Regions from separate parts of the Halomonas sp. 707B3 genome, predicted to be linked through region 1. Evidence: predicted binding sites of a transcription regulator. Region 1 holds the regulator's gene; each other region holds the start of a gene.
The links. Region 1 encodes PhoB, which activates phosphate uptake and scavenging genes when phosphate is short. Its sites were predicted from a motif close to TGTCATANNNNTGTCANA; they were not measured.

Region 1 (10,046 bases):
CCATCAGCTTAGCCTGCGAGAAGTGCGCCTGCGCATTCAGGCAGACGGCGCGCCAGAGCTGCCCTCCGGACGTGGCCTGCAAACGCGTTTTCTAGCCCAGCTGCCGTTTGCGCTCACCGGTGCCCAGCGCCGGGTGCTGGAAGAGATCGCTCTCGACCTAGCACGCCCTGCACCCATGCTGCGGCTGGTGCAGGGGGATGTGGGCTCCGGCAAAACCGTGGTGGCCGCCATGGCGGCGCTATCGGCACTGGCGGGCAATTGCCAAGCGGCCATGATGGCACCCACGGAAATCCTCGCCGAGCAGCACTATCGCTCCTTTAAAGCCTGGTTTGAACCGCTGGGCATCGAAGTCGCGTGGCTGGCGGGCAAGTTGAAAGGCAAGGCACGGCTGGATGCCAAAGCCGCCATTGCCGACGGCCGCGCGCGCATGGTGGTGGGCACCCACGCGCTGTTTCAAGACGATGTGCACTTCCAGTGCCTGGGGCTGGCGATTATCGATGAGCAGCACCGCTTTGGCGTTCACCAGCGCCTTGCCCTGCGTGAAAAGGGCGAAGCCGGCGGATTAACCCCACATCAGCTGATCATGACCGCCACGCCGATTCCCCGCACGCTGGCCATGAGCGCCTACGCGGATCTGGATGTGTCGGTGATTGATGAACTGCCGCCAGGGCGCACACCGGTGAAAACCGTGGTGGTCTCTGACGAGCGCCGCCCGGAAGTGGTCGAGCGCATCCGCAACGCCTGCAGCGATGGCCGCCAAGCGTATTGGGTGTGCACGCTGATTGAGGAATCCGAGGTGCTCCAATGTCAGGCCGCCGAGGTCACCCGGGAAGAACTGACCCAAGCGCTGCCGGAATTGGCCGTTGGGCTGATTCACGGGCGCATGAAAGCCGCGGAAAAGGCCGAGGTGATGGACGCCTTCAAGAGCGGCGAGCTGGATCTACTGGTGGCCACTACGGTGATTGAGGTGGGCGTAGATGTGCCTAACGCCAGCCTGATGATCATCGAAAACCCTGAACGCTTGGGGCTGTCGCAACTTCACCAGCTGCGCGGCCGGGTAGGGCGCGGCAGCACCGAAAGCTTCTGCGTGCTGCTTTATCACCCGCCACTCTCCAAAAGCTCCCGGGAGCGGCTCGGCGTGATGCGGGAAACCACCGATGGCTTCCGCATTGCCGAAAAAGATTTGGAAATTCGTGGCCCCGGCGAAGTGCTGGGCACGCGCCAAACCGGCCTTGCCCAAATGAAGATTGCCGATCTAGAGCGCGATGCCGACCAGCTAGAGCGGGTGACCGCCCTGGCCCAGGCGTTGCAGGGCAACGCCGAGGTGACGGCCGTGTTGGTGCGCCGCTGGCTGGGTGAAGCGGCAGGCCGCTACGGGCAGGTGTAGCGGCAGGGCGTGGGTATGCGCGCGGTGTTAAACCGCTGCGTTAGGTTCGTGGAGCTTTTCGGCGCTTGGGCTTGTTAAGCGGTTGGCGGCATCGCTCAGCGGGCCAAGCTGACTGGCAATTAAGCGCAGTTGGCTTTGAATGGGCCGATAGAGCGTGACGGCCTTCTCTTCCGCTGCGCCGCTTTGCTCCTCTAACTGGCTCAGCAGCTCGTTGGCAGGCTCGGTCAGTAGCGCCACGGGCAGGCGTTTATCCAACTGCTCGGCCAGTTGCTCTAACAGGGCGCTAATCCGCTTGGCGAGGGGCACGAAGGCGGCATCGTCCTCATCGTCTGCCAACCGGTGGCGGTGGGCACCCAGCGCGGAGAGGTGGCTTAACAGCGTGTTGGAGAGTACCAAAAAGCGCAGCCCGTTATCAGCATCCTGCTTACGATAGTGCCCCGGCTCGTGGAGCATGTTGGTGAGTAGCGTCGAGAGCGCCGCATCCGCATTATGGGCGTTACGCCGTGCTAAGCGGTAAGCCAGATCATCCTGCTTGCCCTCTTCATACTGGTGAACAATCTCGTCTAAATAGCGGCGGTGATTGGTCAGCACCTTGGCCGCTTCCCGGTACAGGCGGCGGCCTTGCCAATCCGGCAGAATAAAAAACACCGCCAGCCCCGCAATCAGCGAGCCAATCAACGTATCAAACAGCCGCGGCCAGATCAGGTCAAAGCCATCGCCCACTTGGTTAAAGCTGCACAGCACCAGCAGGGTGATGGAGGCGGTGGCAACCACATAGTGCTTTTCTCGATTGGCAAAAAACGACACGCCTGCCGCCACCGCAATCATGCTCTGGATGAGTGGCTGGGGGAACAGGCTGATAGACGCCCAGCCTGCAATCAGCCCAAGCACCGTGCCCAGAATCCGCTGGGAGAGAAAGCGCCGGGTGGTGGCGAAGTTAGGGCGGCATACAAACAGCGTGGTAAGCAAAATCCAAAAGCCCTGCTGTGGGTCGAGCCACTGCAACAGCCCGTAACCCACCACCAGCGCGGTGGTTAAGCGTAACGCGTGGCGAAAGGTGGGCGAACCCAGCGTGAAGTTCAACCGCACCCGTTTCCAGGCTTCCAGCAGGCTAGAGGGCGAGCGGTCATAAAGCGCGCTGTCCCGGCGTTCGCTGCCGGTGTCCGGATTGTGGGCGCTGGCAATCTGCGCTTCTAGCGTGGAGAGGTTGTCCGCTAACGCATTCAACGGGCGTATTAGCGGCCGCCACTCGGGCTTGCCACGCTCGCTGAGGTTATCAATCGAAGCGCGCAGGTCGGCCAGCGCCTGCTCGCTCTGCTCGTGACTGAAAGGGCGGTTGAGCAGTAGCGACTTGGCTAGCTGGCGGCAGGCACGGCCCTGCTGGTCCAGCAGTCGCTGGCAGCGAAACAGCACGTCGTGATGAAAAAAGGCTTCAGTAAGCGCGCTGTAAGGGTAGTGGGTGGAGCTTGCCCGCTCGTGGATATCCTGAGCGATAAAGTAAATCTGCAGATAGCGGTTGAGCTTACGGCTGCCGCGCTGGCCTTCCAGGCGGCGAAAGATCATCTCTTTTGCCTGATTGAGCGCATCCACCACCTTGCCGTTCTGGCGGGCGAGCGCCACACGGCGGGCCTCTACATCAACGCCCCGTACCGGCTCAAACAGCGCCGATTTTAAAATCAAGAATTCACCCAGGGCTTTATACACCCGCGCCATGCTCTGTTTTACCGGCTGGCGGGAGAACAGCGCGCACCATACTACCGAAATCGCCCCGTACCAGGCAGCTCCGGTCAGCAGCAGTAGCTGGCGCGAGGCGACGTCCTCATCCACGCCGCCGTGCTGCTCAATATTGATCATGGAGTAGATCGAAAGAATCAGCGTGCCGGAGGCAATGGTCGCGTAACGCTGGCCAATCGCTCCCAACATAATCAGCGTGAAGGTAGAGACCGCCAAGCCCACCGCAAACAGCCACGGCCAAGGAAATAACCACTGCACCACAAACGACGCCGAGGCAAAGCAGAGCAGCGTGACCACCAAGGCCTGCAAACGCCCCTGCCAGCTATCGTCGGTCTCTGAGAGCGCGCTGGCAATGATGCCCAGAAACAGCGGAATCACCAGCGCCACATCCCCCGCCAGCCCGCTAAACAGCAGCGCCCCGCTGAAGGCGATAAACACCCGCAGGCTGTAGGCGAACTTATCTAGGGTCCAAAGGCGGCGCAGGGAAAGGGAGAGGGGCATAGAGGCTCTTGTGAGTTTGCTGTTGTTAGACTTTAGTATAAATAGTATGCCGGTACGTGGCTATGGTGTGCCGTTAACGAAAAACCCCGCAGCGTTTGGCTGCGGGGAACAGGTTGCCTGCGGCTGGGCGTATGGCGCTACAAATACTTCAGCAATTTTTGCAGCTTGTTCATATCGGCGGAGTCGCCTACTAGGCGAACATCTCCCGCCACCATGCCATCTAAAAATGCCTGCTGGGTGGGTTTCTTGAGAATGCGCAGCGCGGTGTCTTGGTCGCGGAAACGTAGTTCAAGATCCAGGTCAACGGGCAACCCTTTTCCCGTGGTGATGCCGTGGGGCGCCATCCGGTAGTAGCGGGCAATGCTTAGGTCTTCCGTGGCAACACCCCAGTCGAGGCCGCGCATGCGTTCAAGCTGCTCACGAAAGCGCGGCTTGCGGCGCAGGGCTCGCTTGAGCATAAAGCCCAATAGCCACAGCGTCAGCGAAAGCTTCATTAGGAAACGGCGTCCTTGAGCGCTTTGCCTGGCTTAAACGCGACGTTTTTGCTGGCCGGGATCTGCAGCGGAGCGCCGGTTTGCGGGTTTTTACCGGTGCGGGCAGCGCGCTCGCGAACGGTAAACGTACCAAAACCGATCAGCGCTACATCTTCACCTTTGGCAACGCTGTTGGTGATTTCGTCCAGGATGACATTGAGGACTTGGCCAGCTTTATCTTTGGAAAGGTCAGCACTTTCAGCGATGGCTGCAGCGAGTTCAGGTTTGCGCATAAAGGAATCTCCCTTGTGGAAAACAAACATCAATGTTGTTGGTAGCCTACCCAGCAGGCAGCGCTTCTTTAGCCTAGTCGTGAATGCGGCGAAAATCAGCCTAGCAGGCCTGGGGCAGCTCTGGAAAGCTCCACTTTCCTTCTCACGCAGCCGCCTGTCAACGCAAAACCAATCAAACGTCCGTCTTTATTTTCCGCTAACGCGGTGAAATCATTGCCGTCGCCCTCAATCCGCCAGCGCTCTGGGGGCTGAGTGGGAGGGTAGGCCACCACGGGTAGCAGCGGGGTTTTCACCACGACTGGCCAAGCGCCGAAGCTAACAGACGTTGGGGTGCCACCAAGGGTAGCTGCCAGGGCTTTGACGCTTGCTTGCAGCGGCTGCACATACATGGCGTTCACCCCATCAATACACGCGGCATCGCCTAACGCATAAATATGCGGCTGGTTGGTGCGTAGTTGCCGGTCAACCTGAATGCCGCTGGGGCTAACACTCAGCCCTGCCGCTTCAGCAAGCTGCGTGCGAGGTGCCAAACCGGTCGCGAATAGGATGATATCTACCGTATGGCGCTCGCCATTGTCGAGTTGCAGCGTCAAAGCGTTGTCTGCATCTTGGGATAATGTCTCTAAGGTGCGTCCAAGCGCTAAACGAATACCAGCCTCTTGAAACGCATCGGCCAGTGCGCTACCCAGCCGCTCAGGGAGTAGGCGCGGCAAAGGGGCGCTCTCTGGTGCAATCACGGTAACTTGGTGCCCACCTGCGTGTAGGTCGTTGGCGAATTCACAGCCGACTAATCCGGCGCCAATAATCGCGACGCGAGTAGGCTGGTTGAGCGCTCCGTGTAGGCGGCGGTAGTCATCCAAGTCGTTGACGGTAAAGCAGCGCTCGGCCAGCACGCTCGGTATGCGAAACGGCGTGCGAGGGGCCGCACCGGTGGCGAGCACCAGGTCGTCGTAGTGGAGTGTGGCGCCGCTACTCAGTTGCAGGGTTTGGTTATCCACATCCAGTTGGCTGACTTGGGTGTGGGTAACGATATGTGCGTTTAATTCATCGGCGAGCGCTTCAGCGCTGCGCTGGGCGAGCTTGTCAGGGCTCAAGCGCTTGGCGAAGCCTGTCGACAGCAGCGGCTTACTGTAATCATCACCGCTGTCAGCGCTGACCAGCGTGATTGTGCGCGTATCCCCTTGGCGTCGCAGCGTGCGGGCCAGGCCAACGCCTGCCATGCCGGTGCCCACAATCACCAGCGCGGCGTGGTGGTGAGGTGTTCTGGAAGATGTCGTGTGTGAGTCGGGCATACCGTCACCAAACGTCGGTGGAACAAAAGCCTGTAAAGCCACCATGTTACACTAGCTCGCTCTGAATTGACCGCCTTGGAGGCTTAGGTGACCGCCCCTGTGTTATCCACTCCTGCGTTTTCGCTCTTCCCTCAGTGGCTGCCCGTGGCAGCCGCTCAGCCAGCCATGAGTGCGCCTTGGTGGCAGTGGGTAGCGTCCACGGATTCCTTAACCGCGCGCCTCATGGCAGCAGGCGAGCCGGGAACGTTTCGGGTGCGCTTGCTGCGCCAAACCATTGGCCTGCCCCAGCGCGATGAAGCCTTGGCCCTAGGCATCGCGCCTCGCCGCTACGCGTGGCTGCGCGAGGTGGCGCTGTGTGTTGATGAAACGCCGTGGGTGGTAGCGCGTTCGGTGGCCCCGCTTCACCAGCTACAGGGAAAAGGTTTGGGGAAGTTGGGCGAGCGCTCGTTAGGCAGCTGGCTATTTCAGCAGCCCGACTTGGTTCGCGGGCCGCTGGAAGCCACGGCGACGCCGCCACGTTTTACCCACCAGCAGCCGGGGCTATCGGCCAATAGCTTATGGGGGCGGCGCTCTGTCTTTGAACATGGTGGGCTTTCGTTACTGGTTCAGGAGTATTTTTTATCTACCATGGCGGATGCGTTGGGCCTTCCGCCGCGCTAGGCTAACGCAGCAGCTTTTTTGACGAGGTAAGCATGAGCATGGACCGTTCTCTGTTGCGCCCGACCGGGTGGGCCCGTTTGGTAGATTTCTTACAGTTAATGCGCTTGGACCGGCCCATTGGCACTTGGCTGCTGATGTGGCCAACGCTGTGGGCGCTGTGGGTCGCGTCAGAGGGCGTGCCGGGCCGCGATGTACTGCTGATTTTTATTGCCGGGGTATATGTGATGCGCGCCGCAGGCTGCGTGGTGAACGACTACGCCGACCGCCACTTCGATGGCCATGTAAAGCGTACCAAGCAGCGGCCACTGGCCACCGGTCGGATCAGCGAAACCGAAGCGCAGCTGCTATTTGTGGCGCTGGTGGCCGCCGCCTTTATTTTAGTGCTGCTGACCAACTGGTTTACCGTGCTGCTCTCGCTTGGGGGTGTGCTGCTGGCATTTATTTATCCGTTTATGAAACGCTACACACACTTTCCCCAGGTGGTGCTCGGGGCGGCTTTCTCCTGGGCGATCCCGATGGCGTTTGGCGCGGTACTGGGGCATGTGCCGCTGGAAGGCTGGCTGCTATTTAGCGCTAACCTACTGTGGACGGTGGCTTACGATACCCAATACGCCATGGTGGATCGTGACGATGATCTGAAAATCGGCATTAAATCCACCGCGGTGCTGTTTGGCAGTGCCGACCGTTTCATCATTGGCCTGCTGCAGTTGGCGACGCTGGCGCTGCTTGCTTGGGTAGGTGTACGGGTTGGGTTAGGCGGGTTCTTCTGGCTGGGTTTGGCAGGCATGGCAGCGACGTTTGCTCATCAGCAGCGATTAATTTTTCACTGTGACCGCGACCGCTGCTTCCAGGCGTTTCTGAATAACCACTGGTCAGGGCTCTTGGTGTTTGCCGGAATTGTTCTGAGCTGGTGGCCTGCAGCTGGCTAATTATGCTGGGTGTCATAGAATTGTCATTAAGTCATGGTGTCATCGTCACAGACATGTCATTGAACTGTTTTGTATAAACGAGTTTTCATAGAACACCGTGAGGCCCTGGATGACCGCCAAGACCGTACTGATTGTCGATGACGAGGCGCCCATTCGCGAGATGATCGCTGTGGCGCTGGAAATGGCTGACTATCGCGTGCTTGAAGCGGACAACGCCCAGGATGCCCATGCGATGGTCGTTGACCACCAGCCCGACCTGCTGCTGCTGGACTGGATGATGCCGGGCACCAGCGGCATCGAGCTGGCCCGTCGTCTCAAGCGCGAAGAGGCCACCGCTGAGCTGCCCATTATTATGCTGACCGCCAAAGGCGAAGAGGATAATAAAATTCAGGGCTTGGAGGCGGGTGCGGATGACTACATCACCAAGCCGTTTTCCCCCCGCGAGTTGGTGGCTCGTCTTAAAGCCGTGCTGCGCCGGGCGACCCCGCGCGGTGTGGAAGACCCCATCGAAATCAATGGATTGCTGCTGGACCCAGTGAGCCATCGCGTCAGCGCCCATGGCAAAGCGCTGGAGATGGGCCCTACCGAGTACCGCTTACTGCAATTCTTTATGACTCACCAAGAGCGCGCCTATACCCGTAGCCAGCTGCTTGATCAGGTGTGGGGCGGCAATGTGTATGTAGAAGAGCGCACGGTGGATGTGCATATTCGCCGGTTGCGCAAAGCGCTAGGTGAAGCGCATCAGAATCTGATTCAAACAGTGCGTGGCACTGGGTATCGTTTCTCTGCTCGGGTGTAATCGTGCGTCTGTGGAGCCGTGAACTGTGGCGAATTATCTGGCTGGCTTTCCTAGGGATGTGCCTGGGATGGCTGCTAGGTTACCCCGGTTTCGGGTTAGCCGCGGGTCTAACGCTCTGTTTGGTGTATCAACTCCGCCAGCTTAGGGCGCTGTTCAAGTGGCTAACGCTCAACCCGCACGATGAGCCTCCTGCGGCAACTGGCATGTGGGGCGAGCTATTCGATCGCCTTTACCGTTACCAAAAAAGCCAGCGCATTACCCAAAGCCGGCTGCGAGCAACCCTCGCGCGTATTCAAGAATCCTCGGAAGCGATGCGTGATAGCGTCGTGATGCTGGATCGCCACGGTGATTTAGAGTGGTGGAACAGTGCCGCCACCGACATGCTAGGCCTGCAAACCGCCCATGACCGCGGTCAGCACATTACTAATCTGCTGCGCGACCCGCGTTTCATCAGCTACTTTAATGCCCGTGAGTACAGCGAGCCGCTCACGCTCACCTCGCCCATTGATGAGCGTCGCATTCTGCAGTACCAAATCACTCTGTATGGCGACGACGAGCGCTTGGTTATGGCGCGGGATATTACCCGCTTGCATCGCCTAGAGCAGATGCGCCGCGACTTCGTCGCTAACGTTTCCCATGAGCTGCGCACCCCACTCACCGTTCTTTCCGGCTATCTGGAAACCTACGGCGATCTTAAAGAGATGCTGCCACCGCGCCTGAGTAAAGGCATTGGTCAGATGGAAGAGCAGACCAAGCGTATGCAGAACCTGGTGAATGATCTACTGCTTTTGTCACGTCTGGAGATTGACCGAGGCGGCGAAGATCATCAGCCGCTTGAGGTTGGGTCGATGCTTGAGAGCATTCGCCGGGATGCGCTGGCGCTCTCGAACCAGCAGCATAGCGTTCAGGTGGCGTTGGAGTGCGAGGCGCGCCTGGTGGGCAGCGAGCAAGAACTACGCAGCGCCATCTCAAACCTAGCGTTTAACGCAGTGCGCTATACGCCTGCTGGCAGTCAGATCACGCTCCGCTGGGTTGCAATGCCCAATGGCCGCGCCTGTATTGAAGTGGATGATGATGGTGAAGGGATTGATCCGGTGCATATCCCGCGTCTTACCGAGCGCTTCTACCGCGTTGATAAAGGGCGCAGTACGGCCACTGGCGGTACTGGTCTTGGCCTTGCCATTGTTAAACACGTTCTACTGCGCCATGATGCACAGCTTCAAGTGGAGTCGTTACCCGGTGAGGGGGCGTTGTTCCGCTGTGTTTTCCCGCCCTCCCGTGTCATTAACAGCTAACACGGTGTCATACCGCTCTCCGTCTTGGCTTGCATAACTTATGTATAAATGTGCCATATTGGCATGCAAGCATGGTCAAACACCGCGCATGTGTCATATGTAGCCAACTAATCATCTACTTAAGCCAGTGCTAGAGGGTTAATCGGCATAGTGGTTATTTTTATAAGTGTCTGTATATAAATAAATTTTATTTCTATTAAGAGTTTTTGGCATATCGGCTGCAATATACTTGTCAAGGAAGATTACCGCAGGAACTGGTAAGACAAGATGTCACTCTTCCTTAAATAGCGGTATTTCACAGCGATCGAGGAGGCGGAATATGATGTCCAAGGAACTACTCAAGAAAGCTGGTATTTTAGGTGTAGCGTTTGGTCTGGTAGCAAGCCCACTGACATTTGCTCAAGAGCCTGCAGATCCGGCAGACAACATTTCTCCAGATGAGCAGCCGGTCGAAGCTCAGTCTAACGACTCAGCTATGCCGTCTGATCATGACAAGAAAAATTTAACCCATGACGAGGGTGATAACGCCAGCGACATGGAACCAAACTCCATGAGTGATGACTCGGATGCTACCTATGACAGCACCGAAGAACTCCCAGAAGAAAATAGTGGTATGTAACAAGTAACATTTCTTTGCAAAGCTGTAAAAAACTCTTACGCTTAAGGAGTGAGCAACTAGAGAG
Region 2 (10,046 bases), on a different contig from region 1:
ACATCACTGAGACGCTGGTTGGTATAGCTGGCCTGCTCAAAGACTTCTTCTACCGCCAGCCCTATCGGCAGTTCATCGGCAAACGCCGCCAGTTGCGCCTGGGCACGCTCAACCCACGCATCGATACGCTGGCCCGGCACCATACGGGCACCTACAAATACGGCCCGTTCACCGTTTAGCAGCGCTACCGCGCTGTGTGGGTCTTGAACACCACGGCGCAGTTCGGCAATTTCCCCTAGCTTGACGCTCTGGCCCTGCTGGGTGGTGACGTTGATCTCCCGCAGCCGGTCAAGCGCATCAAACTCGCCGCTCAAGCCCACCGTTAGCCGATGCCCTTGTGTGACCACCTCGCCAGCCGTGCGGCGGCCGTCGCTCGCCTCAATGGCCCCGGCAAGCTGACCAACCGAGAGCCCTAACGCATTCAGTTCCAGCGGGTCTACCATCACCTCGACCTGCTCCCCGGCGACGCCAAAACGGTGGGTATATTCAGTGCCCGCCACCTGCCGTAACTGATCTTCTAGGCGTTCGGCATAGCGCTCCATCAGCTGTGGATTGGGCGAGGTATCCAGCGTCCAGCGCAGCGCGGCCACGATACTGAACGCATAGCCACGGTCATCCAACAACTCCGGCGTTTGCACGCCTTCCGGTAGCGAGGGAGCTACATCGCTGAGCTTATCGCGCACGCGGCTCCACACCGGCGTGACATTGGTCACCGCGTCGCTCAGCTCCAGGCTGAGCACGGCAATGCCTTGCCGCGAGGTAGATTCCAGCACATCAATCTCAGCAATGGTGCGCAGCTCCTGTTCGATAGGACGCGCGACCAAGGCTTCGATTTGTTCGGGAGTCGCCCCTGGATACGGTGCCAGCACGGTGGCAATCCGCGCGACAAGGTGTGGGTCTTCCGCCCTGGGAAGGGTTTGGATAGCCGATAGCCCCGCGACAATGAGTAAGCCAAGCGACAGCGCCAGCAGGCGGCGATTAAACAACCACTCAATGCGTTGCATGGGCCACTTCCTCGCTGAGCGTGACCTGCTGCCCAGGCGTGATGCGGTGAGTGCCACTGCTAATTAATCGCATACCGGGCGCCAGCGTGCCGCGCACAAAGGCGTCGTCGCCTTCGGTATGCAGCAGCTCTACGCTCGCCTGTGCCACACGGTAGCGCTCATTTTCCTGAGGTTCGGCAACCAGTACGTTCCACAACCCGCGGTCGGCGGCACGTAGTGCAGATAGCGGTACCCAGTAACCGCTAGCGGGCTCGGTAATCGAGTAGTTCAACTCGGCCAGATCGCCAGGCACCGCGCGGCTGTTACTTGTCAGCGCCACAACCAGTGTTTGCGTGCGGCTGTCGCTATCCACCTGGGGCAGGCGAGCGAGCACCTCACCCGTAATGGGCTGGCCGTTTACGTGCAGCGTCACAGACTCCCCCATGGTGAACGTCGCCGCTAGCCGGGCTGGCAAGCCAAGGTGCGCTTCTAAGTGGCGGGTATCCACGATATCGAAAGCCGCCGTGCCACTGCTCACCAAGCTGCCCACATCAATATGGCGCTCTACCACCCGACCAGCGAAGGGGGCTTTTAGGGTGCTGTCTTCTAAGTCAGCCGTGAGACTATCGCGCTCGGCCGCTAGGGCAGCGAGTCGCGCTTGCAGGGTTAAGCGGTCGGTGCGGGCTTGGTCCAGCGCCGTGCGGCTAGCAAAGTTACTCTGGTTGAGCTGTGCTTCTCGTTCTTCCTGGCGCTGGGCAAGGGCCAAGCTGGCACGGGCTTCTTCGCTGCGCGCCGCCACTTCGGCTAAACGGCTCTCCAAGCGGCGGGTATCCAGACGGGCGAGCACCTCCCCTTGTTCAACCGCATCTCCGCGCTCGGCCAGTACGGCTTCCACCCGCCCCGCTGGCTCAAAAGCCAACGACACCGACTGGCGCGCCACCACCCGACCGGTTAAGCGCACTTCCCGCCTCAACGCATCTGCCTCAGCAAGCGGAGTGGTTGCCACCTGTAATAAAGCGTTATCTACCCCCTGCTGGCGTGCCTGCTGGGCACTACTGTGCTGGCTGGTTAGCAGGAGTATTACCACAACGGTAGCGCCTATCATCAGCAGTGCCGCCAGCATGCCGCGCAGCCGATGCCCCCAGGAAGTGTTTAACGTGCCCATGTTGGCCTCAAATGGTTTATTCTTGAACGATAACGTTCACTATAATATGTGTACGCCACCGTTCAATAACTATTTATGCATGGGCAGAGGTTAATTGCATGACAGACGCTCAACCGCCGTCATCTGACCAAAAACGCAGCGCGGGCCGCCCTAAAGATATGGCCAAACGTAATGTGATGATGGACGCTGCAGCGTGCCTGTTTTTCCGCAATGGTTTGGAAGCCGTCACCATGGAGGCCGTTGCTCGAGAGGCGGGCGTTTCCAAAGTGACGGTGTATGGGCACTTTACGTCTAAGGAAGCGCTGTTTGGCAGCGTGATACGGCGAGAAACCGCGACAATTCGGCAAGGGTTAGAGCAGCTCCCCGACACCCACGACGCGGTACGCCAATCGCTCATTGAGGTAGGCATCAGCATGGTGCGCTTTTTACTGGAGCCCCATGTATTGGCGGTCGAACGGGTGATGAGTCAGCAGGGCGAGCAGCACCCCAAGCTGTTACAGGCTTTTTTTGAGGCAGGCCCCTGGGCTATTAGCCAGTGGCTGCGGGAAAAACTGGAAGGACTGGCCAGCGCAGGCCACCTCACCCTGCCCGCCCCCGCGCTAGCTGCCGATCAACTCTGCAGCATGTGGCAGGGGATGCTGACCAAAGAAGTTCGTATGGGCGTACGCCCACCGCCCACGGATGAAGAACTCAAGCGCCAGATCACCAGCGCTGTAGACGTGTTTTTAATGGCGTATGGGCGGCGCTGATGCTCAGGCTATCGGGCACTGGCTACCTAGCGCCAAGACTTGAATGTGCCACTGCAATTGCTGGGCTTAACGGCCTGCACTTGGCCAGCACGATGAGGGCCTTACGCACCGCATCGGCGGGTCCGCCTCTTCTTATTCACACCGCTGGCGGTTGCCCCAGGATTTCTAAGCCTGTCCCCAGCTCGTTCTCAATTGCCTGACCCATTGCTAGCAGTTTGGCGTCTTGCCAGGGCCCTGCCAGCATTTGCAGGCCAACGGGCATACCTGCGTTGTCTTTACCAACCGGCAGCGTTAAGGCACATAGGCCTAAAAACTTTGCAATCATTCCGAATGACTAATGACGTCAGCTCATCCTTCACGAAAAGCCTCCACCACCCGCTCGGCCAACACTTCGCTGGCATCGCCACTACCAGGCCGTTTAACCAGCGCTACCTGATAATCGCCCAGCGGGGGAAGCAAATCGTGAGTGAGACGTTTGAGCGGGGGGCGAATTAAGCTTTTTGGAAACGGTGAAATAGCCAGATCCGCCAACATGGCGGCTTCTTGCCCGGCACAGTGGTCGCAGGAGTAGGCAATTCGATAGTTCACCCCAGCGCTATCCAGTGCCTGGAGTGCAATTCTGCGCCATGCACAACCCTGTTGAGCCAGGGTCACCGGCAGCGGCGTACGCTGTACGGCAACACCATCTTCACGGCCCGCCCATACCAGCGGCTCGCTATGCACAATCTCACCACGCGTCGCTTGCCCAGGTTCTCCCGCCATCACCAGAGCCAGATCAAGTTCCGACTCATCCAATCTTGCGAGCAGCTCTACGCTGCGGCCAACAATCACATCGACCTGCACGGCAGGATGAGAGCGGGCAAACTGGGCCAATACGGTGGGCAGTACACGCCAGACAACATCATCGGTTATACCCAGGCCTACACGTCCTTCCAGTGCTGGCGCCAAGAATTGAGTCACTGCCTCAGCATTGAGTTTCAACAGCCGCCGACTATAGCCAAGCAGCACTTCCCCCTCTGCCGTCAATCGCACCTGGCGCGCTTCACGCACAAATAGGTTCTGCCCCAGTATCTCTTCCAGGCGTTTGATCTGCATGCTCAGCGCGGAAGGAGTCCGAAACAATTGCTGGGCAGCGCGAGTAAAACTGCCACTTTCCGCAATTGTTACAAAGGTACGCAGCACCTCGCTATCCAGTAATGGCAAAGCGGCCCGATTAGTCTCCGCACCAGCGAACTGATTCATCACAGCACCTTTCAGAAAAACTTAAGGCACAGTGTAATTCTTTTCGTTTGATTGATCCAAGGTTGAGCATCAAGCTAGTGATCAGAGGTCGCGACCCTCCTTCTTATTGACATACATGACACCCTTTCAGCAGGCGTAATGCCATTAGAAAGCAGGTGTACGTTGGAGGTGTGCGATGAAAGACAACAACCCGACCCGACATGCTCTACACGCCTGGAATAGAGCCAGCCAGCTGCCCCCGCCCCCCAAACCGCCAAAGCTCGAATTTTATATGCCCGCGATGCCGTCATTGACCTTGATTCACCGGCTTGAAATGCGTTGGTGGCGCTACCGACGCCGGCAGCTCTTCCGCCGCCACGTATTGCCCCTGCTGGCTTACGACGACAACGTATTACGGGATATTGGCCATTGTCGTGAAGATATTCTCTGGGCTAGCCAGTTGCCCCTGCAGGAAGATGCCATTCAGGTGCTGGAAGCTCGGCAACAGGAAACACCGCATGAGGAGAAATAGCGATAAAAGGCGTCGAGCCTGAAGATGGCTCGACGCCCTTAGAATGGCAATGACGCTCTGCATTACCGCTATGGTGGGCGGGGCGGTTTACACCCCCACCGGCCCACCATCACGCTTCTGAATCACTACTGTGGCGGCACGCGGGCGCACTTGCCCACTCGCCGCCGCAGTGGCGTCTTGCACCAGGGCACTGGCATCCGCGGGCCAATTGCCGGGGTGCTGGATGTTGATAAACAGTGCGGTTTTATCCGGCGTGGCAAAGATGCCGGTAACTTCGCAGCCGTTCGGCCCCACCGCAAAGCGTTTGAGCTGTTGCTGGTTGCTGCTGTTGATCACCGGCCCCGTACCGCGAATATCCTCTAACCCTTGGGGCACCACGGCCAATAGCTGGTCGTTGGTGTGCTCGGTAACGCCTTCATAGCCGTTGTCGGTTTGAATCCAGAGAATGCCTTGGCCGTCTTCACGCTCATCGAACCACAGGCCATCGGGGCTGGCGAATTGGTTCATCTCGTTTAGCCCGGAGTGGTTATCCGCGTCGTCGGCCGCTGCGCCAAACACAAACACTTCCCAGGTGAAGGCGTTGGGCAAGCGGCTCTCCCGCCAACGAATCACATGCCCGGCCTCGTTATTGGCGCGGGGATTGGAGGCGTTCGCAGGGGCGGTAGCGAAGCCAACGCCCGGCTGGGTAAGCTCGCTGCCGTCGTTGGTGAAGGTGGCATCGGAGCCCTCTTCACTGCGCTGGGTGTTGTTCGTCAGCGTTAGATACACCTCACCCGAGGCCGGGTCTACCGTGGCCCACTCGGGGCGGTCCATTGGCGTGGCGCCCAGCAGGTCGGCGGCATCGCAGGTGTTGATGATGATGCCTGCCAAGTCGTTCTCGGCTAGGCCAAGTGCGGCGGCCAGCGTGCGACCATCCTGGGTCTTGGCCCTCGGTGTGAGCGGCAGCCACTCGCCGCTGCCATCGGCATGGAAGCGCGCCACGTAGAGCGTACCGTTATCCATGTATTTATTGCCGATGGCGAGGCGGTCGTACTCGGCGCCGGGGCGGTTGGCATCAGCGGGGTCCCAGGCGGCATCAGAGACGTACTTGTAGACATACTCGTTACGAGCATCGTGACCTGAATAGTAAACGATGGGCTTGCCCGCTTCTAATTTGCCCAGCCAGCACCCTTCATGACGAAAACGCCCCAGTGCCGTACGCTTCACCGCACGAGCACCGCTGTAAGGGTCGACTTCAACTTGGTAGCCGAAGGTGCGCGCTTCGTTGCGGTAGTCCTCTTCGGCACGCTCACCGCGTGGGGTGATGTCAAAGCGCGCAAACTCGCCGTTCTGCTCACTAGCATCCCCCGCTGAGGTGTCCCAGCCGTAGCGGCTTTTATCCGTGGGAATACCGATGCGCGCATCATCCTGGAAGCGCTCGCCACGGTTGACGAAGATATCGGGCCAGTTCTCTTCACAGGCGATGTAAGTGCCCCAGGGCGTTACGCCGTTACCGCAGTTGTTGTTGGTACCACGGGTTTGTGTGCCGTCAGGGGAGAACTGGGTTTTTACGTAGTCGCTACCCGCCACGGGGCCGGCAAAATCCATCACCGTGGCGCTGGTGAAGCGGCGGTTATAGGGCGAGTTGGCAACATGAGACCACTGGCCGCTGGCGTCTTTCTCTACTTCGACAATCGTCACACCATGGGCATTGATTTCAGTGCGCGATTCGTCCGCTGGGCGCGCGCCCGCCTCGGCATTGGTCGGCCCACCTTGGGGCGCCCACAGCGCATCCTGATCGATGTATTCGTTATTTAGCGCCAGCACAAAACGGCGCGAGGCGTTATCCGCATCCAGGGCAAAACCGGCCATGCCGTCGTGATGCATGCCCACGCTCATCGCTTGGCGCTCGGGCGTCATGGGCTGGTCGGCTTGCCACTCCTGGCCTGCCTGCAGCGGCGTGCCCCAGGGCACCAACACTTGAGCCACGTATCCTTCCGGCACAACGATGGCATCGGTACGAGAACCACGCACCGCTTCAAACGCGAGGGTTAGCGGCGTTTTCGCCTGCTCGCCTGCGAGTGCTTGAGCCGCACCGCCAAACCCCAGCATGGATGCCGCCGCCAACCCCAGGCCGCCTCGCATTACGTCGCGCCGGGAGACGTGCTGAGCCAGCACCTCTGCAAACGGCTGGTTGTGACTTTGGTTAAACAGGCGGTGATCTTCGATTTCCTTGCTCATGGTGCCCCCTCGTAGTCATGGACATGGTCATAACGGTTTTTTGAAGAGGCTAGTAGCGCAAAATGAAATATGTATGACGGGTAAGCGACTTTTTAATGACGGTTCGATGGCAGGCGCTATATGAATAATGCTGCGGATAAGCTCATCAGCCACCATGCGTCACTACGCTCTCCTGATTATGTCGGTCAATAAGCCTGCATGGCTTTCAACCCAGGCTATCGATAAGATTCATAGTGAGCCATCAAGCGCTTTCAAGTAGTTGTGTTAAAAATTAATTCCCCAAAGGATGGACTCTATGCGCGATGAAGAGAAATACACCAACACCGAGGAGCAGCTGCTCTATCTTCAAAAGTTGCTAGACGAAGAAGATACCGCTGCCTTAAACGAGCTGTTTAATGAGCTCGATATTTTAGCGATTGCGCGCACTCTTGAGTCTTTTCCCGCCAAAACCCGTGATTTGCTGTGGGAGTACATTCCAGAAACGATGCTCGGTGAGGTGCTGGCCGAAGTCGATGAAGACATCCGTGCCGACTACATCGAAGACCTGACCGCCAGCGACGTTGAGCAAATTGTTAAGGGCCTGGATGCCCAGGAAGTCGCCGAGGTTCTTGATGTTGCTGACGAAGAGATCAAAACCACCGTCTACGCCAGCCTAGACCAGGAGATCCGCGCCCAGGTCGAGAACCTTCATGCCTATGAAGAGGACATGGTTGGCCGCTACATGGACCCGGAAACGGTCAATGTTAAACAGGGTGTGTCGTTGGAAGCGGTACAGCGCTATATCCGTATTCATCACTTGCTGGATGATGATTCTCAGCAAGTGATGATCACCGATAAGGAGAAGCGCCTGCTGGGCACCCTGACGCTGATTGATTTGGTCAAACAGCCCCAGGAGAGCACCGTGGACGAGTTCATGGACGATGCTCCCTACACGCTCAACGACCAGATGAAAGTCAGCGAAGCCGCCGCCCTGCTGCGCTCCAAGGAGCTGCCCTTTGTACCGGTATGTGACAGCGACGGGCTACTGGTAGGCCAGTTAAACGCCGCCGACGTACTGGAAATAACTCAAGACGACGCAGACATGACGCTGAAACACATGTCGGGCGTGAGCGACGAAGAGGAAGTGTTCACCCCGATTCTGCGCAGTGCCAAGAGCCGCGGCATTTGGCTCGGTATCAATCTATTAACCGCCTTTCTAGCCGCCTTTGTGATCGGTCAGTTTGAAGCGGTGCTGGATCAAATTGTAGCGCTCGCTATCCTCATGCCTGTGGTCGCCAGCATGGGCGGGATTGCAGGCAGCCAGACGCTAACGGTGGTCATTCGCGGCTTGGCGCTGGGGCAGATTGCCGGTAACAACAAGCAGTGGCTCTACAACAAAGAGCTGTGGGTGGGCATGCTCAATGGCTTGGTATGGGCGCTGGTGGTGGGCGGTATTTCCTACCTGTGGTTTAGCGACCCGCTGATCACCCTCGTCATCACTTTAGCGATTTTTATCAACATGAGCCTCGCCAATGTGTCTGGTGTACTGATCCCCCTGGTACTCAAAAGGCTGCAAATTGACCCTGCTCTATCCGGCGCGGTGATCCTGACCACCGTTACGGATGTCGTTGGCTTTCTATCGTTCTTGGGGCTGGCGACGCTGATTATTTTGTAATCAACGTGATGGCAAGGCGCGGCTGCCTTTCTATTCGCCCGCTAACTTTTATCTAATGCTATGCTGTTGTGCCCCGCCTCTGCGGGGCTTTTTTATGTCGGTCGCTTTTGAACACTTTGAGAGGCTCCCATGCTCCCCGATTACTCCCTTATCGCCTGGCTGTTGATTATCTTTTCTGTCTACCTCACCGGCGTCTCTAAAGGGGGCTTTGCGGGTGGCTTTGGCACGCTCTCAGTGCCGCTGATGGCGCTGGCGATTAGCCCGACCCAGGCAGCCGGGCTGCTGCTGCCGCTATTGCTGGTGATGGATGTGTTTGCGGTCAAGGCGTGGTGGGGCAAGCATGACCGCGCTGAAGTGTGGCGCTTTGTGCCGGGGCTTTTCATTGGCGTGACAGTAGGCACCCTGCTGTTTGGCAGCCTAAGCGAGCAGGGCGTGCGGCTGGCTTTGGGAATTCTATCCGTCGTTTTCGCCGCCTATATGCTACTAAAACCTGTGGCTAAAAAACCGATTTCCAGCCGATGGGCACTGCCTGCGGCCAGCGTGTGCGGCTTTACCAGCTTCATTGCCCACGCGGGCGCGCCGCCGATGAACATGTACCTGATGCCGCGCAAGCTCACTAAAGAAACGTTCATTGCCACCTGTACGGTGACCTACGCGGTGGTAAACACTATCAAACTAGGCCCGTATATGTGGCTAGGCGAAGTCAACATGACCAGCGCCTGGGCCTCGCTGCTGCTTGTGCCCGTTGCTTGGATCGGTGTACGTAACGGCCTCTGGCTACAGAGTCGCGTCAATGAAAAGCTGTTTTACCGCTTAGTCATTCTGGCCATGTTCTTAGTGGGGATTAACTTGGTGTGGCAGGCCGTGAGTTAGCCCTCTATTACTGACGTTTTCCACAAGTAGGCGCCCTCCTCCTCTTATCTACGCCCCTTAACAGTCTCGCAAGGAGGGTTTGAGTCACCCTGCATACCGTCATGTTATGAGCAACAATGACAACAAAGGTGATCTCATGTTTGCGAAATACTCCGTTGCCCTGGCTGCCAGCGCGACACTGAGCATAGGGCTTTCCGCGCAACCTGCTAGCGCTGACACGTTCGTGCACTTATTTGAGTGGCAGTGGGAAGATGTTGCCCAGGAGTGCGAAAATTGGCTAGGCCCAAAAGGATTTAAAGCCGTACAGGTCTCGCCCCCACAAGAGCACATTCAAGGGGATGCTTGGTGGACTCGCTACCAACCGGTCAGCTATCAACTTGAAAGCCGCAGCGGCTCCAGCGAAGCATTTGCTGATATGGTGCAGCGCTGTAACGCAGCGGGGGTCGATGTTTATGCGGATGCGGTGATTAACCATGTTGCCCACGGCAAGGGCCAGGGCCAGGGCATTGCAGGCTCCTCTTATGACAATGAAGCACTGAGCTATCCCCATTATCAACGCGACGACTTCCACGAACCCTGCGGCATCGAACAGAGCGACTATACGCAAAATGCCGAAAGCGTTCGACAATGTCAGTTAGTTGGCTTGCCC
Region 3 (10,046 bases), on a different contig from region 1:
TTTAAGCTGCTCGGCGAGTTTGGGGCCGCGGGTTTTAGCGACACCAACGGCCAGCACGTCGATCAGCACCAGGTGGGCGATGCGCGAGCTGAGCGGCGTGTAAATCTCGGTATCTTCATGCACATCGATAAACAGCGGCAGGCTCACTTCATGGGCCAGCGGCGATTCGCTGGGGCACAGGCCAATCACCGTCGCCCCCGCTTCGCGGGCCAAGCGCACGCTGGCCACCAGTGCCTTGGTACGCCCGGTTTGTGAAATCGCCACCACCACATCGCCCTCTTGCAGCGTCACCGCCGACATGTTCTGCATGTGCGGGTCGGCGTAGGCGGAGGTCGAGATCTGAAGGCGGAAGAACTTGTGCTGGGCATCGAACGCCACGGCACCAGAGGCACCAAAGCCGTAAAACTCCACCCGGTTGGCCATGGCCAGTGCATTCACTGCTCGCCCCAAGGCTTCATTGTCGAGCCGATCGCGTACCGACAGCAGTGTGCCGACGGTGGAGTCAAAAATGCTGTGAGAGAACTCCGCCACCGAGTCGCTATCGTTCATCGAGAACTGGGCGAACTGGCTGCCGCTGGCCAGCATCTGGGCGAGCTGAAGCTTGAAGTCCTGGAAACCGTTGCAGCCGAGGGCGCGGCAGAAGCGCACCACGGTGGGCTCGCTCACCTTCGCCTCAGTGGCCAGGTCCACGATCCGCATATGGATCACTTCATCGGGGTTACGCAGCACGAACCGCGCTACCTTTTGTTCGGAGCGACGGAAATGCTCCATGCGGCGTCTCATTTCATCGAACAGGGCGCGGCTCACGTTCAGCTCCTTAAATTCTTGATCGTGCTTATGCAGCCTAGGTGGCCACAGTATGCCTGAGTGACGCGAAGAGGGCAGCGGGAATCACCCGTAATGGCTGCCGTTTAAAGGGCGTTAACCCCTTTCTTCAAGAATCGTCATCATTTTGTCAAGTAGGTTATAGTAAGAAGTGACGTGCCGCACTGCATCATTTAAAAATCAGTCGTCACGGATGCAGGTGGACGTAGGCAACTTCACCTGGAGGAGCGTCGATCATGAGAAACGTCGAACGAATGACCTCGGTAAAAAGCGAATTGCTCGACATATTCATGAGTATGGAGGTCGATGAGCATGCCCAACGTCGGCGCAGCGCCGCCCAGCGTAGCCTAAGGGCACGCAGAGGGATTGAGCTGCATCGGGAGTTTCAGAAGCTATCGCGGGATATCGCTCCCATGCCGGACGATGACGAACCGCAAGAGAGCGAATTGCACTAAAAACAGCGTGTGATAGAACAGCCCCGCCAGCTAGCGGGGCCGTAACGGCTTAGAGTAAGCCTGTGACGAAGACAGCGATGACACCCGCGGGCGCTACATAGCGCGCGATGATGTTCCATACGCTTACGCCAGTGGCTGACAGCCCAAGCTCAGCCTCGACACTCTTGCGCTCTAAGCACCACGCAGCGAAGAGAATCGCGCCTAAACCGGTAAGCGGCAGCATGATTTTGCTGGTCAGCGTATCCAGTAGGTCGAACACGCCCATACCGAACATGAGCGGCTCGCTCCACACGTTGAAGGAGAGCAGAGCGGCAATACCCAGCGCCCAAGCGCCCACCCCGGCAACAACGGTCGCCATCACGCGAGACAGCGGCGTGCGCTCTTCAATAAACTCAACCACTGGCTCAAGCAGTGAAATGGCCGAGGTAAGGGCCGCGAAGGTGAGCAGCAGGAAGAACATCAACCCCAGGAGAGAGCCGCCGTCCATATTGCCAAATGCTAAGGGCAGCGTAACAAAGATCAGCCCAGGGCCTGAGGCTAGGTCAAGGTTGTTTGCAAATACGATGGGGAAGATCGCAAGCCCCGCCCCGAGTGCGATCACCGTATCCATAATAATGACGGTACGGGCGGTTTGGAGCAGGTTGATCTCTTTGCCCAAGTAAGAGCCATACGCCATCATAATGCCCATACCCAGCGAAAGGGTGAAAAAGGCGTGCCCTAACGCTGCCAGGACTGTCTCTGCGCTTAGCTTGCTCCAATCCGGGTTAAACATATACTCCAGCGCTTGGCCAAAATGGCCGGTCGACATGCCATAGCCGATCAGCACAACCAGCAGTAGCGCCAACACCGGCATCAAGATGCGCACAGCGCCTTCCAGACCCTTCGTGACACCCTGAGCCACAATGCCAATCACCAAGAGCATAAAGGCAGAGTGGCCTAGCAACAGCAACCCAGGATTGCTGAGCATGCCGTTAAACAGCGCGCCGATGCCGTCGGCATCTTGACCACTGAAGGTGCCAGTGACGGAGTTAAGGGTGTAGTAGAGCGACCAGCCGCCGATCACGCTATAGAACGACAGAATTAAAAACGCCCCAATGATGCCGCTGATGCCAACCACGGCCCACATACTGGATTTATTGGCTTGGCGTGCCAGCTCGGACATCGTGCTCGCAGGGTTTTTCTGACCGCGCCGCCCGATAAGCCACTCAGAAACAAGAATGGGCAAGCCAATGAGCCCAATACAGAGCAGGTAAACAAATACGAAAGCAGCCCCGCCGCTTTCACCTACCATATAAGGGAACTTCCAAATATTCCCTAAGCCAACCGCTGAACCCGCTGCGGCTAGCACAAAGGTCATACGAGATGACCACTGTGCATGTGCAAGTTTTGCCATAAATCACCTGTGTTACGTTCAATTATAATGAGTCGTTATCGGCGCAGTGCGCCGATTTTCGGAAATAGAGAAATTGCCAGCGTACTTTTCCGAAAGAACGCGCAATTTATCCGATCATGGTAGGGCTTGCCAGTCAGCTCATCTAAAAAGACGGCTTAAAACAGCTGGCTCTGCTTTTCATCGGCAAAGGGTTCAAGCTCAGGCAGTGCGATGTGCTGTTGAAGGGCGTGGTACAGGTGTCGAGCCATCTCAGGAGACTCACGGTTATCCGCTGTATGCACAAATAAGAAAGGGGTTTTCCCCTGACTTATCCACAGCTTTAGGCGCTCTATCCACGGAGCGAAGTAGCGAGTATTGATGGTTTTGTCAATATGGCCAATGAAGCGAATAATCGGTTGCTCCGCTGTGGAAAGCACGTGTAACGGGAGTTTCGGCTTTTCCTGTTGGGCATGAGCGAGGCCCGCATGGCCTTCGGCGGGGGTCGAGAACACCGGACGCACATCCAGCATCACACGATTAGCGCCATAAGTTATCAACAATCGGTTGAGGGCCTTCTCCTCCTTACCCTTGTGGAAAAAAACAGGGTGGCGCACCTCAACAGCACAGGGCAACTGCACTGGCCAGTGGGCGAGCAATGCTTCGAGTTTAGGTAACTCTGAGGGGCCGAAATCACGCGGTAGTTGGACCATGGTTGGACCAAGCCGGTCATGGAGCGGCGTCAGTGCCTCTATAAACTCCCAGGCAGACGCTAAACTGCCGAGACGCTGGTCGTGCGTCACGCTGGCGGGCAGTTTAAAACAAAAACGGAAATGAGCAGGGGCCTGACGTGCCCAGGCAGCGATGATATCGGGCTTAGGCGCACCGCTGTAAAACGTTGTATTGCCCTCCACGCTGGAAAACACCGCCGCGTAATCGCTGAGCAGGTCGGTCTTGGCTTGGCGCGGGTAGAGGCTGCCCTGCCAATCCTGATTGGCCCACATGGGCAAGCCCAGATAGAGCGGTAGCGGCGAGCGTGAGGCAGTCATCTAAGCGGTGGCCTTTGTCGAAACGTAGAATTGTCGAAACAGAAAGGCTTAGTGTAACCGTAACACCATGTGCTGTGGCGGGGGCTCAAGGCGTGTTAATGAAGATAACGGCCAAATTTATGCAATTTCCCCCGTCGCTGCAGCGCTACTATGGTAATCGTTATAACACTCACAAGATGACCAACAGGACGCCCCATGGATGCTGCTTATGTAAGCGCCGACGATATTCGCGATCAATTTTCCAAAGCGATGTCGGCGATGTATCAACAGGAAGTGCCGCAATATGGCACGCTGCTCTCGCTGGTGGAGAGCGTGAATCATAATGTGCTGGCAGAGGATGCCGCCTTAGCCCACACGCTCAAATCATCGGATGAGCTAGCGCGCCTTAGCGTTGAGCGCCATGGAGCGATCCGCGTTGGTTTGCCTGAAGAGCTGTCACTGTTACGGCGTATGTTTGCGGTGATGGGCATGCATCCCGTGGGGTATTACGACCTGGCTGCTGCCGGTGTGCCGGTGCACTCCACGGCGTTTCGCCCGGTGGATGATGACGCCTTGAAGCGCAATCCCTTCCGCGTATTTACTTCCTTGTTACGTCTTGAACTCATCGAGAACCCTCAACTGCGTGAGCAGGCCCGGGAAATTCTCTCTCGCCGTGAGATCGTCACGCCCGAGGCCCAGGCGCTAATCGCCCGCTGTGAAGAGCAAAGTGGCTTAAACGCAGCCGATGCCAAGGCATTCGTGCAGGCCGCGCTCGATACGTTCCGCTGGCACCACGATGCGACGGTGGATCGTGCCACCTATGACCGTTTACACCAGGAGCATCGGCTTATTGCTGACGTGGTGAGCTTTAGAGGCCCGCATATCAACCATCTTACCCCGCGCACCCTAGACATCGATGCGGTGCAGCAGCAGATGCCGAGTGTTGGCATCGACCCTAAGGCGGTGATCGAAGGCCCGCCCCGTCGCCGCTGCCCGATTCTACTGCGCCAAACCAGCTTCAAAGCGCTGGAAGAGACCATTACCTTTGCCGACAGCGTGGCGGGACACCATACCGCCCGCTTCGGTGAAATCGAGCAGCGCGGGGTTGCTCTCACTCAAAAAGGGCGCGCGCTATACGACCGCCTGCTGGCCGAGTCGCAGCAGCTGCCTCCTGCCAAAGATAACAACGTCCATCAGTCGCAGCTCGCCGAGGTGTTTCAGGCATTTCCTGACGACAACACAACCCTGCGCCGCGAAGAGCTGGCGTTTTTCCACTACGACGCCGTGCCGGGTGCCCATGTGTCGCTTCCCGAGCAGATCAACGCGGATACCCTTGAAGCGCTTATTGATCAAGGCGCATTGACCTGCCAGCCCATGATTTATGAAGATTTCCTGCCGGTTAGCGCGGCGGGCATCTTCCAGTCGAACCTGGGCGGCGAGCAGCGCGATGAATACGCAAGCCAAGCCAACCAAGCCCAATTCGAGCGTGACTTGGGTGCCTCCGTGATTGATGAAATTGCGCTGTATGAACAGCGCCAGCAGGCATCACTGGATAAGGCGCTGGCAGCGCTTGGGGGAAGGTGTTAGAACGTGCTGACTAACACAAGACATGGTTAACCACATCACCGCAGGAGAGCGCTATGCAGCAGGGCAAAGTATTGGTGTTACATGGGCCTAATCTCAATTTATTAGGCACGCGTCAGCCAGAGATTTATGGCTATGACACACTGGACGATGTGAATAACCTGCTGCGCGAAAAAGCGGTAATGGCAGGCTGGGACATCACCTGCCTGCAAAGTAACCATGAAGGCGCGCTCATCGACGCCATCCACGCAGCGAGGGTGGATGGCACGCAGGCCATTATTATCAACCCGGCGGCCTACACCCATACCTCGGTGGCGATCCTCGATGCATTGAACGCCTTTGATGGCCAGGTCATCGAAGTCCATCTCTCCAACGTGCATAAGCGCGAGTCGTTTCGCCACCACTCCTATGTCTCGCTACGGGCCGATGGCGTGATTGCTGGCCTAGGCGTGCAGGGATATAAAGCGGCGCTAGAGGCGGTGATGGCTGCCTCCCATCAATAATATAACTCCCTTGTATCGTTAGCCCTTGCCGCACTTTTAACCGTGGCCCATCCTTCTCTCAGGGCAACTTAGCCCTTGGCGTTTCATTGGCTTGGTAAGGATGGGTAGGGTATGGCTAAATTTTTTCGGGAATTCCGCGAGTTTGCTGTTAAGGGCAACGTGATTGATATGGCGGTGGGTATCATCATTGGCGGGGCGTTTACGCTGATCGTGCAAAGCCTTGTCAAAGACGTGATGAATCCGCTGATTGGCCTGTTGGTGGGTGGGATCGATTTTTCGAATCTGTTCGTCGTATTGCGGGAAGGCGTGGCGGGAGCGCCCTATGCCACCTTGGCGGAAGCTCAAGCGGCGGGGGCGGTGACGCTGAACGTGGGGCTGTTTATCAACGCGGTGGTGAGTTTCTCCATCGTCGCGTTCGTGGTGTTTTTGCTGGTGCGTACCATCAACCGCTTAAAGCGCGAAGAGGCGGTGGCACCGGCAGACCCGACCGAAAAGCCCTGCCCTTACTGTTTTATGGTGGTGCCGATCAAGGCCGTTCGCTGCGGTCACTGTACTTCTGAACTGCAGGCGGCGGCCTCAGAGAAGCCTACCGAGAGCGTGTAGCGAAGCGTCATTAAAAAAGGGTGCCCGTGGGCACCCTTTTTGCGTTGCAGAAGGCGGTTACGCCGTCTTTTTCGCTGCTTTCTTATCGCTCTGCGTGCTGTCACTGGCATCGCTGGGTTGTGGCAGCGATGGCAGAGATTTCGCCAGCATATCGACGCTATGGCGATAGTAGAGCTGGCTCTTGTTGTGCTCGCCTAGGCTTGCGTAGAGGCGGGCAAGCTCGGCACACACTTCGCCATTGGGGCGCTGGCGCTGGCTGGCTTCAAAGTACTCCAGCGCTTTTTCCCACTGGCCCACACGCAGCGACAGGCGGCCACAGGCGAGCAGCAGCTCGGGGTCGTTGGGGCGCTCTTGTAGCCACTTTTCGGCCTTGGCGAGCTGGCGAGCGGCATCCACGTTGAGCAGGCCGTAGCGCTTCACTAAGCGGGCGTCCCAGTGGTTGTCCAGCGAGTGGTTCAGCAGACGCTCGGCAATCGGCTCTTCGTTGGCGTGCAGCAGTGCCTCGGTATAGAGCACGATCAGCTCGGTATTGCCGCGCAGGTAGTCGGGCATATCCGCCCACAGCCCGCGAACCCGTTCGATATTGGTGGGGTTCTTCGCTTCGAAGATGATCAGCTCGCGATACGCTTTGAGTTCCAGCTGTTCGCGCTCTTGCTGGGTAATCAGCCTCTGCGCAGCCAGTCGTGGAATTAGGCGGCGCAGGCCTTCCCAGTCGTTGACGCTCAGGTGTACCTGCTTCAAAAGCTTCAGTACCTGCGGGTGATTGGTGAGCTGCTTATCCAGGCGATTGAGAATTGCCAGAGCCTCTTCCGGCTGCTGACGGTCAATCATCAGCTGCGCCTGCATCAGGCCAATGGCGGTATCCGCGCCGTCGGTGGTCAGCTGGGCCTGGTTCAGATGCTCCTGGGACTTCTCGTGGTCGCCCTGATAGTGGGCTGCCAGCGCGGCCGATAGGTAGTTCACCAGCGGTGTGCTGGAGTCGTCGGCGGCGCGCACCAAGGTTTTCTCGGCTTTTTTCCAGCGGCCTTCGGTGAGTGCCACCAAACCACGCACGGTGCGTTTCATGGCGCGACGGTTACGGGCGCGGCTGTTCCAGGTACGGAAGCGACCAACCGGGCGAATAATGCCGGTAAGCAGGCGCAGCGCGAAGTGCAGCACAATAAAGGCACCCAGCAGCAGCACCAGACCAAACCAGAACGAGGTTTGAACCGAGGTGTCACCAACGCGGATCAGCCAGTAGCCGGGCACCGACATCATCAGGTGCCCAAAGAGCGCGCCAACCGCGAGGCCCGCAACGATCAGCAGGATGAGTTTTCTCATGCATCACCTCCATCCTGACGGCGCGACTCGAAGCGATTGTCGATGAAGCTGGCCAGCGCTTGTTGAGAGGCGCTGATGTCCGGCAGCTCAGGCTGTACCTGAACCTGCTTCAGCTCTTGCAGACGGGCAATCACGCTCTGGGTCTCTTCACGCTCGGTATCGTAGTAGCCGTTGAGCAGTTCCAGGGCTTTGTCGATGCTCGCTTCATATAGCTCCGGCTCCTCTTTGAGCAGCGCTAACTGAGACTGCTCGAGAATCAGGCGCAGGCTCTGACGCAGGTAAGACTCTTGCTCAGGCGTGATTAGGGCTTCCAGCGCTTCATCGTGCTGACGAATCACCACGAGATCTTTCAGCTCTTCACCAAAGCGGGCTAGCTGACGCTGGAAAGTGCCGGTAGGCGGCTGCTCGATACCTGAGGTCACGGCGCGCTCTTCAATTTCTTGAGACAGGCGCAGGCCTGCCACGCGCTCTTGCTGGGCATTCAGGGCCAGGTAAATACCGGTACGGTCTACTTGGGGTACGGCGTCTAGCGCAGCGAGCTCGTTGGCAATCTCGCGACGCACGGGCGTCAGTGACGGGTTATCAGCATCGGCTAGGCGGGCATCGGCGGTACGCAGCAGCGCGGCGGCACCTTCCACATCGCCTTCTAACTGTAGGCGCTGATTAGCCAGGCGCAGCAGGTAGGCGGCTTCGGCGTGTAGCCAGTCGCGCTCGTCGGTGTCCTGCTCTTGGGAGAGCTGAGCCAGAACGTCGTCCAGCGTGCCGTTCACTTCGCTGCGGTAGCTATCCAGCTCGCTACGCAGTTCGCTCATGGTGCTGTCTAGCGCCTGGCCGCGCTCGGCTTCGCTCTCATCGATACGTGTTTCAAGGTCGCTAACGGCCTGCTGAGAAGCGCTATTCTGGGCTTGCTGAGCCAGCTCATCTAAGCGCTGCTGCTGACTATCCAGGCGCTGCCAGCCTTGCCACGCTACTAGACCCAGGGCAAGTGCCAGGATAATCACCAGGGCAATGGCTACGCCGCCACCTTTGCTGCTGCCGCCACCGGTAGAGGAGGGCGGAGTCGGCTTGCCTGGGCCTCCAGTAGCGGATGTACTGCCGCTTTTCGAGGAGGTGGACGCTGCAGGTGTTGCTGTGGCGGTCGGCTTGGTGTCTGCTGCCGTCGCTTTGGTATCTTTTGGGGCGTTGGCCTGCGCAGTGCTTGCCGTGCCGGACGTGGGTGCACTGGCATTTGAAGCGCTGGTAGTCGAAGCGCTTGAGCCACCTTTATTGCGGCGGCGCGAGCGGCTGTTCTTAGCCGCGTAAGAGGAGGAGGCGCTGCCAGCAGTCGACTCGCTTTTCGCCGATGATGCCGTAGTATCGCTCGGTTGCGCGTTATCTTGGGATGCATCGGCAGACGTGTTGTTAACGCCTTCCTGCTCGTTTGGTTGTTTGCTCATCTGTCGCTAGCCCTTATTAAGTTCCTTGATCGACATCGGCACCCTATGGGTTGCAGGACCGATCCAACGCGGCCACCAGCGCAGCCGGCGTTGCTCCCGACGCCACCTTGAGGTCACAAAAACCCAGTTTACCGGCCAGTGTAGCTAAACGGTGACTGGAAACGATTAGCGGTTGGTTCAACGCTGCTGGACCACACCATTTTGCCAGATATTCAAGCAGTTCGCCGCTGGTGACGATCAGCGCCCGGTAGGCACCTGTGGCGAGGCGCTTTTGCATCGCTGGCGAAGGCGGCTGATAAACCCGCCGATAGACCGCCAGCCGGGTAATAGTGGCCCCGCGTGCCGCTAGAGTGTCGGCGATCAGCGTGCGGCCGCCTTCTCCTGCCACCAGCAGCACTCGTTGATGTGCTAGGTGGCGAAGCGACGCTAGCGAAAGCAGCGCTTCGCTGGTGTCTTCACCCTGCTGGGGCGGAGGAATACGTACCCGAACCCCAAGCTGATCGAACAGTATGCTGGCAGTGCCCCGTCCAACGCTATAGTAATCAATACCGATAGGTAGCTGCGGCCAGTAGCGATCCAGCGCCTCGCTTAAACAGTAAGCGGCAAAGGGGCTGACCACCACTATCTTATGGTACTGATCAATATCCAACCAGACTTGGCGCTGCGTAGCATCTTCAGGCAGCGCTTCCAGATGCATCACGTCAAGCGACTCCACCCAGCCTTCGCTTGCCCGCAGGGCATCGGCCAGCGCTTCGCCCCGCTCCCCTGGGCGGCAGATCAGTACCGGCTGGCTCATACGTTGCGGCCGTAAACCTCTGCCAAGATATCGCCAGCGCCTTGATCCAGCAGCTCTTCGGCAATACGAATGCCGAGCGCTTCCGGCTCGTGGATAGAGCCACGGCCCTCGGCACGCAGTACCTCGG

Region 2: a site for PhoB is predicted at 6,965-6,982, ahead of BIS10_RS09030 (PhoX family phosphatase). Genes of this name have one in related genera too.
Region 3: a site for PhoB is predicted at 943-960, ahead of BIS10_RS04235 (PA3496 family putative envelope integrity protein). Genes of this name have one in related genera too.

What each region holds. Positions count from the first base shown of each region.
Region 1 is NZ_JAMZBE010000026.1:8,578-18,623, reverse strand. It holds gene recG (ATP-dependent DNA helicase RecG) at 1-1,387, shown strand, start outside; gene yccS (YccS family putative transporter) at 1,415-3,622, opposite strand; gene BIS10_RS05645 (hypothetical protein) at 3,760-4,116, opposite strand; gene BIS10_RS05640 (HU family DNA-binding protein) at 4,116-4,388, opposite strand; gene BIS10_RS05635 (NAD(P)/FAD-dependent oxidoreductase) at 4,484-5,680, opposite strand; gene BIS10_RS05630 (chorismate lyase) at 5,768-6,340, shown strand; gene ubiA (4-hydroxybenzoate octaprenyltransferase) at 6,379-7,269, shown strand; gene phoB (phosphate regulon transcriptional regulator PhoB) at 7,379-8,068, shown strand; gene phoR (phosphate regulon sensor histidine kinase PhoR) at 8,071-9,363, shown strand; gene BIS10_RS05610 (hypothetical protein) at 9,683-9,982, shown strand.
Region 2 is NZ_JAMZBE010000053.1:5,153-15,198, reverse strand. It holds gene BIS10_RS09060 (efflux RND transporter permease subunit) at 1-1,004, opposite strand, end outside; gene BIS10_RS09055 (efflux RND transporter periplasmic adaptor subunit) at 991-2,148, opposite strand; gene BIS10_RS09050 (TetR/AcrR family transcriptional regulator) at 2,247-2,897, shown strand; gene BIS10_RS09045 (amidase family protein) at 3,034-3,222, opposite strand; gene BIS10_RS09040 (LysR family transcriptional regulator) at 3,246-4,139, opposite strand; gene BIS10_RS09035 (hypothetical protein) at 4,315-4,650, shown strand; gene BIS10_RS09030 (PhoX family phosphatase) at 4,738-6,870, opposite strand; gene mgtE (magnesium transporter) at 7,166-8,524, shown strand; gene BIS10_RS09020 (sulfite exporter TauE/SafE family protein) at 8,654-9,397, shown strand; gene BIS10_RS09015 (alpha-amylase family protein) at 9,534-10,046, shown strand, end outside.
Region 3 is NZ_JAMZBE010000018.1:2,357-12,402, forward strand. It holds gene hexR (transcriptional regulator HexR) at 1-807, opposite strand, end outside; gene BIS10_RS04235 (PA3496 family putative envelope integrity protein) at 1,062-1,280, shown strand; gene BIS10_RS04240 (sodium-dependent transporter) at 1,330-2,673, opposite strand; gene BIS10_RS04245 (DUF72 domain-containing protein) at 2,829-3,698, opposite strand; gene BIS10_RS04250 (VOC family protein) at 3,894-5,264, shown strand; gene aroQ (type II 3-dehydroquinate dehydratase) at 5,318-5,764, shown strand; gene mscL (large conductance mechanosensitive channel protein MscL) at 5,876-6,367, shown strand; gene BIS10_RS04265 (heme biosynthesis HemY N-terminal domain-containing protein) at 6,425-7,687, opposite strand; gene BIS10_RS04270 (uroporphyrinogen-III C-methyltransferase) at 7,684-9,123, opposite strand; gene BIS10_RS04275 (uroporphyrinogen-III synthase) at 9,167-9,919, opposite strand; gene hemC (hydroxymethylbilane synthase) at 9,916-10,046, opposite strand, start outside.